DNA from 2 places in the Colwellia sp. BRX10-1 genome. Region 1 is predicted to be linked to the other one. Evidence: riboswitches for the same ligand, from Rfam matches in the RefSeq annotation. Region 1 holds a riboswitch; the other holds the start of a gene.
The links. A riboswitch is a leader RNA that binds a small molecule or an ion and turns the genes downstream of it on or off. The one in region 1 is predicted to bind cyclic di-GMP.
Positions count from the first base shown of each region.

Region 1 (6,001 bases):
GGAGGATGAGGATTATTCACTTTACTATGAAGTGGTGCTTTAGGTTGATCAACACCAACAATAAACAAATTTTCTCCACCTAAATGTATCGCAGGGCTTAACGGTGAAAGTTGATGTATAGACCCATCACCATAATGCTCTTGGCGAATTTTGATTGAAGGAAACACAAGGGGAATAGCGGCAGAAGCCATTAAGTGCTCACTATTAATTTGGCAAGGCTCACCACGACGTTTAGCGCGAAACCAAGGAGAAATAGACTCATCAGATTGATAAAAACTAATCGAATCGCCATTACTGTAACTTGATGCAGTAATAGAAACTGCAGATAAATAGCCACGTAAAATATTGGTGTCGATACGTTTAAAGTCAACCACCATATTCAGTAAGTCACGAAGTGGCGCGTTGTTTAGTAAACTACGCGCACTTTTATTGGCATAATCTGCTTGGAAACTTGCCAGCATACCTTTCGCCAAATGTGAGAAAACCCGAATACCATCACTATGGTATATTCGACTGGTATTAATATTCTTCCAAACCCATTCTAATTTTTTTACCCCCAAATGAAAGCATGAAGAATAACAGGCTAGCGCTGTGGTATTTATAGCACCAGCAGAGGTGCCACATATAATGGGAAAGGGGATGCCATGATTTCTAGGGACAAATTTTGATATGGCAGAAAGCACACCTACTTGATAAGCCGCTCGAGCGCCACCGCCAGTAAGTACTAAAGCATTCTTACTGTCTTTATAACTTCTTTTATTCAACATGTATATCGCAGTCTTCTTCGTATAACTTAAGTGTAATCAGTTTTTTAACTTGGTGCTAGCTTAACGAGTCAAAAAATAGATTGAAATGACTAAGGCAAAAAAAAGCCTGCAGAAGCAGGCTTTTTAAAATGACATAGAATTATTATCTAGTAAAACAGTACACTTGATTGAACAAATAACATCTACTAAAAAATAAGTTTAGCTGCTAACGCGTTCGTTAGCTGCGTCTATCAATGGTTGCGATCCGGTTTGCAAAATAGCTAAGTTTTCAGAAACAACTTTCTTTGGTAACTTTGAAATCATCAAAGAACCTGTTTTAACTGAACCATTAGACGATGCAAACGCCAACAGATTCTGTCCATTACACTCAATACCATGAAAGATACTGCGAATTTTTAATCTATTCGTTTTTAAGAACGAACGCATGCGTTTCTTGTCGTCTGCAGCTACATACTGGCAAACGCTTTGAGCGATGTCAGCAGCTTGTGCTTTCGGCGCCGATACAACAGACGTTAATGTTAAAATAGTGATGGTAGAAGCTAGTAATAATTTTTTCATTTTAGTAACCTTGTAATTAATTTAGTTAGTAAAGGAAAAAACCACGGGATGTACCTTGTATAACGAGGTGACTCCGCTGTCATAGAATTTATATATAAAACATAAATCCCTTAGACCGGTGGTTTTGCGTAACACGATTTCACGTGTTTTGCCTTTTCTTTGTCCCTTTTAGTATTGCGAATTGAGCCAATAAATGCAAGAAAAATGTGTAATAGGCTAGTGACATGCGTAAAGAAATTTAATAAAAAAAACACTTTTATCAATTTTTTTTCAAATAGAACATGTGCTTAATCGAATGGTTGACTATCAAAATCATTAAGTGAACTTTAATGTAATGTTAAAATATAGGGTAAAAAAAAAAGAGCTTAAGCTCTTTTTTTTTATTTAATCGTATGATTAATATGCCGCTAGGTTATTAAAATTTCATTTCAGGGACATGTTCAGGAACAATTAATTCACCTTCAGTGAGTTTTATTATTTCCTCAATACTGACCCCTGGCGCTCGCTCTAATAAATGAAACTTGCCGTCTTTAATTTCGATAAAGGCTAAATCAGTTAGTACTCTTTTAATACAACCCTTACCTGTTAACGGTAAAGTGCAGTTAGATAAAAGTTTTGAAACACCATGTTTAGAAGCGTGAGTCATAGTAACAATAATATTGTCAGCACCCGCAACTAAATCCATAGCACCGCCCATACCTTTAATCAGCTTGCCTGGGATCATATATGAAGCAATGTTACCGTTTACATCGACCTCAAAGGCACCTAGTACGGTTAAGTCGACATGTCCGCCACGTATCATTGCGAATGACTCGGCACTATCAAAGATAGAGGCACCTTTTGCCATCGTGACCGTTTGTTTACCGGCATTAATTAAATCTGCATCAATTTCGTCTTCGGTGGGAAACTGTCCCATGCCAAGTAAACCATTTTCAGATTGAAGCATCACTTCTATTCCCGCAGGAATATAGTTAGCAACTAACGTTGGAATACCTATACCTAAGTTAACGTAATAACCGTCTTGTAATTCTTGTGCTACACGTTGTGCTAGCTGTTCTCTTGTTAAAGCCATTGTTTAGTCTCCGGAATTATTTATGACTGAGCAGTACGAACAGTTCGTTGTTCAATGCGTTTTTCAAATGTACCTAAAATCAATCGATTAACATAGATACCTGGTGTATGGATTTGGTCTGGGTCCAGCTCGCCAGGTTCAACTATCTCTTCAACTTCAACGACGGTAATTTTTCCTGCCGTGGCTGCCATAGGATTAAAGTTACGTGCTGTTTTTCTAAAAACCAAATTACCGTAACGGTCGGCTTTCCAGGCTTTAACAATGGCAAAGTCGCCTTTAATTGCGGGCTCAAGGATATACATTCTACCGTCTATTTCACGCTCTTCTTTACCTTCTGCTACCGGTGTTCCATAACCTGTTGCCGTAAAAAAAGCAGGTATACCAGCACCACCAGCTCGCATTTTTTCAGCTAAAGTGCCTTGTGGTGTGAGTTCTACTTCTAATTCGCCATTCATCATTTGACGTTCAAATTCAGCGTTTTCACCAACATATGATGCAACAATTTTTTTGATTTGACGGTCTTGCAGTAACACACCTAAACCAAAATCATCGACACCACAGTTATTTGAAACCATCGTTAATGCTTTAGTGCCTTTGCGCTTTATTTCACTAATTAGATTTTCTGGGATACCACATAAACCAAAGCCACCCGAGATAACGGTCATGCCGTCTTCAAGTCCTGCCATCGCTTCTTCATAGCTTGCTACTACTTTGTCAAATCCGGCCATTATTTAATCCTCATTACATTTATTTCTATAGAGTATTTATCATACATCGTCATTTATTATTATATTTATTACTGTGCACGGTAGGCATTAGAAACTTTAGATGCCGGGGTTTTACCTAATTTATCACTGATAAACCAACCGGCATGGACTAACTTATCTAAATTAATACCGCTATTAATACCTAAACCATTGAGTAAATAAACCACATCTTCAGTGGCAACATTACCTGAAGCGCCCTTAGCATAAGGGCAACCACCCGATCCAGCAATGGCACTATCAATAACGGCAATACCATTTTGTAAAGCGGTGTAAATGTTAGTTAACGCCTGACCATAGGTATCATGAAAATGAACCGCTAGTTTAGCCTTAGGTACACGGGCACTAACCGCTTGTAACATCTTCTGTACATTAACAGGTGTGCCTACACCAACCGTATCGCCAAGCGATATTTCATAACAGCCCATTTGGTAAAGTTTTTCAGCCACTTCAGCCACTTTTTCTGGTGATACTTCACCCTCGTAAGGACAACCGACAACACAAGAAACATAGCCTCGTACCGGAATGTTTAATTTTTTGGCTGCAGCCATTATCGGTTCAAATCGCTCAAGGCTTTCAGCAATTGAACAGTTAATATTTTTTTGACTAAACGCTTCAGAGGCCGCGCCAAAAATGGCAACTTCGCTGGCATTAACCGCTACAGCCGCTTCAAAACCTTTCATATTTGGCGTGAGGGCAGCGTAAGTGACCCCTTTTTTACGTGCTATCCCATTGAAAACATCAGTCGATGTTGCCATTTGAGGCACCCATTTCGGAGAAACAAAGCTGCCACTCTCAATGTAAGTGACTCCGGCATCACTGAGCAGATTAATTAAGGCAATTTTATCTTCGGCACTAATTTGTTGTTTTTCATTTTGTAGGCCATCACGCGGGCCAACCTCAACGATTTTTACTTTTTTAGGTAAGGTATTATTAGCAAGGGAGCTCATTATGACTCCTGTGGCGTAAAAGCAAGTAATTCACTGCCGCCATCAACCATGTCACCTTCGGCGTAGAATAAGGTATCAATGGTACCGTCTTCAGGCGCTCGAATGGTGTGCTCCATTTTCATCGCTTCCATGATCATTAAGGGTTGGTCCTTAGTCACACTATCGCCGGCTTTGACTAACACGCTGACCATAGTACCGTTCATCGGTGCTAATAGGCCACCATGATTATCATCAGCATTATTGTCACCACAATCAGGTTTAATATGAATAAAGTTAAAAACGCCATTTTGACGATATAAGCTAATTTGATCACCTGAACTGTCAATGTTGTGGGCGATAGTGGCTTGACTGCGATAGCCATCAATACTGACATGGAGTGTGTCACCGGCAATTCGACCTTGGCAATCAACGGTTCGTCCTGCAACTGAAATTAAATAGTAACTACGATTACCTTGACGTTTCTGTTCAACAGTCACTGGATATTCAATATCATTATGAGCGAGAACTACTCGGTGATTATGCGCTTCGTTAGAGCGCCACGCCGAGGTATTATTCCAAGGAGAAAAAGGATCTTTGGTCGTTGCTGCTTTTTGTTTCGCTTGTTCAGCCAGTGAAAGCACTAAATACAAAGCTGCCATCGGTAATTCGTCGGCTAACGCTTGTTTGTTATCATGAAATATTTCACTGTCGTATTTCTCGATAAAACTAGTATCTATTTCTTCATTAATAAACGGTTTTGATGTCGCTAAGTTATAAAGAAAATCAATATTGGTGGTAACACCTTTAATACGATATTCCGACAAGGCTTTTGTTAAGCGTTGCAATGCTTTTTCACGATTTTCATCCCAGACAATTAGCTTAGCTATCATAGGATCGTAAAATACACTCACCTCATCACCTTGACGAACACCGGTATCAACACGAACATGTGCGCTTTCTGCTGGCGGTTGTAAAAAATCTAGCGTGCCCGTTGCGGGTAAAAAATCATTATTTGGGTCTTCAGCGTAAATTCGCGCTTCAAAAGAGTGGCCATTAATGACTAACTGTTCTTGTGTTTTTGGTAAAACTTCACCAGCAGCAACTCTTAATTGCCATTCGACTAGATCTTGGCCACTGATCATTTCAGTCACCGGGTGCTCTACTTGTAAGCGAGTGTTCATTTCCATAAAGTAGAATGAACCGTCAACATCCAGTAAAAATTCTACCGTGCCTGCGCCTTGATAACCAATAGCCTGGGCAGATTTTATCGCAGATTCGCCCATCGCTTTACGTAGCTTTTCACTCATTTTAAAGGCTGGCGCTTCTTCAATAACTTTTTGATGACGGCGTTGCACTGAACAATCACGTTCAAATAAGTAAACGGCATGTTGATGATTATCACAAAACACTTGAATTTCAACATGGCGAGGTTGTGTTAGATACTTTTCAACCAGCATTCTATCATCACCAAAGGATGACATTGCTTCACGTTTAGCTGCAGCAAAACCTTCACTAAACTCAGCTTCGCTCCACACTTGTCGCATGCCTTTACCACCACCACCGGCGGTAGCTTTTAACAATACCGGATAGCCCATATCGTCAGCCGCTTTTTTAATGATGGCTTCGGATTGATCATCACCATGATAACCAGGGACTAAGGGAACATTGGCTTTTTCCATAATGTTTTTAGCGGCAGACTTTGACCCCATCGCTTCAATGGCCGCAACGGGCGGACCAATAAAAACGATGTTTTCATCGCTACATCGACGACAAAAGTCAGCATTTTCTGAGAGAAAACCATAACCAGGGTGAATGGCTTGAGCGCCAGTACGTTTTGCTGCTTCAATCACTTTCTCTGATAATAAATAGCTTTCGCGAGAGGGCGATGGACCAAGGTAAATGGCTTCATCA
Region 1 covers NZ_JACGWC010000030.1:16,521-22,521, reverse strand. The annotation lists gene H4J75_RS17365 (patatin-like phospholipase family protein) at 1-767, opposite strand, end outside; gene H4J75_RS17360 (DUF3718 domain-containing protein) at 966-1,325, opposite strand; cyclic di-GMP riboswitch class I at 1,389-1,488, opposite strand; gene H4J75_RS17355 (3-oxoacid CoA-transferase subunit B) at 1,741-2,397, opposite strand; gene H4J75_RS17350 (CoA transferase subunit A) at 2,418-3,125, opposite strand; gene H4J75_RS17345 (hydroxymethylglutaryl-CoA lyase) at 3,194-4,111, opposite strand; gene H4J75_RS17340 (acetyl/propionyl/methylcrotonyl-CoA carboxylase subunit alpha) at 4,111-6,001, opposite strand, start outside.

Region 2 (6,001 bases), on a different contig from region 1:
TGACCACATACGTCTTACGCTGGCATCTTGCTTAGCAACATGCGCCACGAACCTTTTAAAAGCGTCATCGTCAAAATTTCCATAACACTTTTTAGTGATTGACTGCAGTTTGCCTTTTCCTTTTAAACACTCAATAAAAATCGCGGCATAGTTATTAACCAGTGGTGAAATAATTTCAATCGTCTCAGGTTCTAATGCTTGGCAATTTTTAATTATTTGTAATCGATTTTTAACAAAATCTTCGTGTCGCTTGGCAATTATTGCCATAGAGTCTATATAAAACTTATTTTCTTTCTGACTACTACTGAGCTCTTTTTTCACACTAAATAATTCGCGTTGCAGACCTTCCGCTCGAAAATAAAAATAAATACTCAAAGCTACAAAAATAGCAGCAATGGACAATACAAAAATCATATTAAACCTATTAAAATAAAAAGTAATATTGACTACGCTTTAGTGGTTTCACTTAAACGCGATAAAAATATGTAAGGGTCTATATCTTGTGCTGTGGGTGATCCATAGGCGTAGCCAATTTTAAGTGAATAATCACCTAAATTAGCGAAGAATCTAAGTTTAATTGCGTTAGCTAAACTATTTAACTTAATCGCTATTTCAGCTTGAGTTTGGTGAGGACCTATCAGTAAATATTCACCATCGTTAATCGTACCCGCTTCATCAAATTCACCTTTTGACTCATTAAGTAAGATCGCTAATGTTTTTGAAACTTCGAGCATAATTTTATCATTAAAGTGAAAGGTAAGCTCTTGCCAGTTAACAACTGATAAGTAGCCAATCGCTAAGGGATAGTCGTATTTCCTCGCCATTTTATAATTCACTTGATAATTTCTTTTCGTTTGGGAGGGCGTTACCAAATAAGATAATGGCTGTTCCACTTCATCGTATACTTGATTTAAGCGCAACGTTCTTTGTCTTAATCCAAAAAAAACCAACGTAATGACTAATAAAATAACGATCACAATCAATAAATATATAACCTCTTTTTGCGCGATAAATTTTGCACTGAATTGAGTTTGTAACTTACTCTGTTCAGCGAGATTCAGGATTAAATTTCGACTTTTATCATTTGCACTTAACATTTGACTGGAGTCAATAATTAATGAGGGCTCAGCCTTTTTCTGAAACTGTTGAAGTAATTCAAGATAATTTTTATGGGCCATTAACGCATTTTTATAATCACCGTTTTGCTGATACATATGACTTAATAAAAGTAATAATTTAGCCTGCTTTTTTGATAGCTTTATGTGTTTAGCCGTTAATTCAGCTAATTGAAGGTAATGTTGATATACAGCTTTATTGTTTAATAGACTTGAGGTCTCTGCTAATAGAATTAACGAGGTTAAATAAGGCTTATTTAACCTCTTTTCATTAAATGTAGCACTGGCTGATAATAGCCAATTATGTGAGTCACTAAATTCTCCCTGCTTTAATAACACCTCTGCCAATCCTAATTCAGCATAGGCAGCACTAATTGGAGCATTTTTATTTTTGCCGTGTTTTTGTGCTTCCCAAAAAGCATTGTAAGCATCATCAAATAAATTTAACTGAAAATAAGCACGGCCTAAGTGTAAATAAGTTTGGTCAATATTAGCCAGTTTGTCTAAATCAAATTTTAACGTTAATAGCTTATTTTGCATGGTTAGCGATGTTTGATAATCGCCTAAATAATAATATGCCGTTGCTAAAATTTCTAAAAGACAAAGGTGATCCTCATACTGAGGATTTACCGAAATCAGCACCTTAACTTGATTAAGATCATTCATCGATAAATCGTTTTTATTTTGCAACGCATAGGTAACAGCTCGATAACTCAAAGCAATTAAACGATATTTTAGCACTTGTGGAGAATCTGCCATTAAAATGACATTGGTTGCTATATTTTGAGTTTGCTCATACTTCTCCTGTAAAAAATAGCCATCTGCAACTTTCAGTAATAAATTAAACTTTATGGCTGGTTCGAGTCCTTGCAGAGAAATTCCATCTTGCGCAAAATGAAATGCTTCGCTATTTTCACCTTTATTATTGGCAACATCAGCAAGAAGGATGAAGGTTTTCCCACGAATTTGGACGGTATAATTTTCTTGAGACCCCAAAATTTTTTTTGAAAGTGTAATGATCTCTTCGTAGGGAAGGTTTTCAGCGTCTTGTAAAAAATAGCGTTCAACATCTTTAATGTTTTGCTCAACGTTTAAAGCATCATTGGCAAAACAAAATAAAGGGGCTATAAAAAAACAAAGGATCAACAACAGTTTACAGGGCATTATTAACTAAAATCCTTTATCTAATGATCAGTAGAGTGATCAGCCATAACCTATAAATTTATCTATTACTTATAGGCTTTCGTTACGGTTCAACAAATTATTCATAATAAAGGTTTACAAGCATAGTTCAACGCTTATAATGAATTTAGAGTTTCTAAAACTCGAAAAGGGCAAATCTAGTGAAAGCTAGAGACGCAAAGTTACCGGTCTAAGGGGAAACCTAGGATAGCGGAACTGCCAAGTATAGATATAGTGGGGGCTTGTCTTTATTTTGAACAGTTTGCTTTCGGTATACTTTGCGGTCCTTCCCTTCTTTTTAATTATTTTCTGTCATATATTACCTTCATTTAAAATACTATATAACTAAATATATGTTTTTTATAGACAAAAAATATATGTGGTACTTTACTTGTTTATACTAGAAAATAGTCTATTGATATTGTTAATTGGGTGTACAAATTGAGATGGAACAATGAAGTATCATGATTCCATAAAACAAGCTGAACTAAAAATGAACATGGCCGTAAAACAATTACAGCGATGGTTTTTACCTGTCAGCCCAATTAATTATTCAGTTAGCTACGAATATATTAATAAAAAAAACATTCTTCTTAATACTGCCATTGAAAATAAACTTGCCACGGGTAAAAAGCTTGATGATTTTTTCATTGAAGAAAACTATCGTCAATTCATTTTAGGCCAAAGTAAATTCAGAGATGAACTCATTGACGACCTTGATGACGTTGTCACCCATGTTGAAAAAAACAGCCAAAAATCATCGCAGAGTATTAATAAACTTATTACCACGCTAGACAGCAATATTTCTGATCTACAATCTGCCGATAAAGAAAAAATAGTCGTTGCGGTAAATAGTATTCGCCAGGCATCTAAAGCCTTTAAACTACACCAACAAAAATTTGCTGAACATATTTCTTTTACCCGTAAAAAGACACAGGCGTTGAAAGTTGAATTAAAAGAAGTACGTGAAGAAATTTACATGGATCCACTTACCGGTCTTTATAATCGTAAAGCTATGTCTAAGCATTTAGATTTATGGCTAACAGAAGATCCAAGTCGGCAAGTTGCCGCAATTGTCGTCTGTGTTGATCAAATTTCAGAAGTTAATCTGCAATTCGGTCAGTTAATTAGTGATGTTCTCTTATCAAAAATAGCCAGTAAAGTAATTAGTTATGTTGATGGCAGCGGTCTACCAATACGTTCTGGTGGCGATGAATTTTTAATTCTGTTACCTGATATTGACAAAGAAAGTGCTCGAGAGATTGCCGATAAAATAACACATGGCGTTGAAAAGCTGCGCTTTGTTAGTAGTAAGTCTGGTATTAGATTACCTCAAATGACATTATCTACTGGTGTAGACACCTTTAATATTGCTGAAAATGCCAGCAGTATCTTAAAAAAATCACGCCTGTTACTACCCGATTTATACAAAAAAAATAATACATTAAGTTCTTAATCACTCAACAAGATACTTTTTGCTTGATGACATTTTTCTCTCGCTGATATTTTCACTTCAACAAATAATATCAGTGATAGTATGCCCAACTTTACTCAATATAATCGGTAATAATCTTAATATACTCGTTGGTAAATCAAAGAAGATTACATTGCTAGTGCTTAGCTAAAAATAGTCGACGACAGCCTCCTTGTTTTCTCATATACTGAATGCAGTGTAAAATTCCTAACGACTAAGAGAGAAATAATTTATGAAAAAAATTACTTTAGCTGTTGCTGCTACTTTAATGATGGCGTCTCCTGTTTTTGCTGGTGATGCTGCTGCTGGTAAAGCAAAAACTGGTATGTGTGCTGCTTGTCATGGTGCTGCTGGTATCTCTGCGGTACCTATGTACCCAAACCTTGCTGGTCAAAAAGAAGCTTATCTTGCTAAACAGTTGAAAGACTTTAAAGCGGGTAAACGTAAAGATCCTGTTATGGGACCTATGGCTATGGGTTTAAGTGATGAAGATATCGCAAATATTTCGGCTTATTACGCTAGTTTAAAATAAACTCAGTAATTATTGTTGAACCAGGTTCAACAATAAATAATATTAAAAAACGCTCAATTGAGCGTTTTTTGTTTTAAGCATTATGCTGTTGAATAACTTGCAAAAAGTCATGTCCATAACGGGCAAGCTTTGTATCACCAATACCATTAATATTTAGCATTTGCTGTGATGTTTTTGGCTTTATACGCGCAAGCTCTGACAACGTTGCATCATTGAAAACAATGAATGGCGCAATATCCTCTGCATCTGCAATCGTTTTACGCAAACTTCTTAATTTAACAAATAAGACACGGTCATAACGTTTATCGGTTTTATCTTGTTGCCAATAACTCGCTTTTTGCAACCTTGGTGAAGCTAACATTAAGGGTTCATCCCCTTTCAACACCGAGCGCGATGCTTGTGTTAAAAATAACGCAGATTGTTGAGAAATATCTTGCTGTAAAAATCCCAAATGAATCAATTGTCTAATAATAGCAAACCAATATCCCGGAGTTTTACTTTTACCGATAGCGAAAGTTGACACTTTTTCATGCTGCAGTTGCCTAACTTTTTCGGTTAACTCCCCTCTGAGCACTTGCACAACATGTTCAATATCACCTTGTTGCTGGATACGAAACACACAAGATAAGACTTTTTGTGCCGCTTCAGTAGCGTCAAATTGAGTGGGTGGATCTAAACAAATATCACAGTTACCACATTTTTTAGTGGTAAATTCTGCAAAATAATTAAGTACAACTTGTCGACGGCAGGTTTGAGCTTCAATAAAGCCTTTTAACGCTTGAAAACGCTGTTGTTCAACGTTCACCCTTTCTTCATTATCACCATCAGCTATATACTTGGTAATGCGTTCTACATCTTTTTCATCATACAAAAATAACGCTTCTGCCGCTAAACCGTCTCGGCCAGCACGGCCAATCTCTTGATAATATGACTCGAGTGTTCTTGGAGGTTCAAAATGAATCACAAAGCGGATATTTGATTTATTGATGCCCAATCCAAAAGCTACGGTGGCAATAACCACTTGAATATTATCTTTGGCAAAACCGTCTTGGACAATATTGCGCATCTCTGTTTCCATGCCAGCATGATAGGCAGAACAATTTATACCCGCACTTGCTAACATTTTAGATAATTTCTCAACTTGCCAGCGGCTACTACAGTAAACAATGCCGCAATCATCACCACGCTTTTTAATGTAGCGTAACACCTGGTGATCGCCCTTATATTTATCCGCTAAGGTAAAACGAATATTAGGCCGGTCAAAGCTATCAAGATGAATATAAGGATCAGTCAATGCGAGTTGAAGAAGAATATCTCTTCGGGTTGTAACATCGGCAGTTGCTGTTAACGCCATAACCGGTACCGATGGAAATCGTTGTTTAATTGTATGAAGTTGTGTGTATGCCGGCCGAAAATCATGTCCCCATTGTGAAATACAATGTGCTTCGTCAATAGCAAATAAACTTATCTGTATGCTTGCCAAGCGTTGCATAAAATAATAATTTTTTAAACGCTCTGGAGCTATGTATAACAACTTAAGCTCACTACGAGATAAACGCTCAAAAATATCATTGATTGTTTCTTGATCTAAACTCGAATTAACAAAAGCCGCTGAAATACCTTGTCGAGTCAAACCATCAACTTGATCTTTCATTAAAGCTATTAAGGGTGAAACAACGATGGTTATTCCTGGTAATA
Region 2 covers NZ_JACGWC010000002.1:292,265-298,265, forward strand. The annotation lists gene H4J75_RS03750 (hypothetical protein) at 1-414, opposite strand, end outside; gene H4J75_RS03755 (hypothetical protein) at 447-2,279, opposite strand; cyclic di-GMP riboswitch class I at 2,439-2,521, shown strand; gene H4J75_RS03760 (GGDEF domain-containing protein) at 2,752-3,753, shown strand; gene H4J75_RS03765 (cytochrome c) at 4,004-4,303, shown strand; gene recQ (DNA helicase RecQ) at 4,377-6,001, opposite strand, start outside.
Region 2: it holds a riboswitch for cyclic di-GMP, as region 1 does, so the genes downstream of both, H4J75_RS03760 (GGDEF domain-containing protein) here and H4J75_RS17360 (DUF3718 domain-containing protein) in region 1, are expected to answer to the same signal.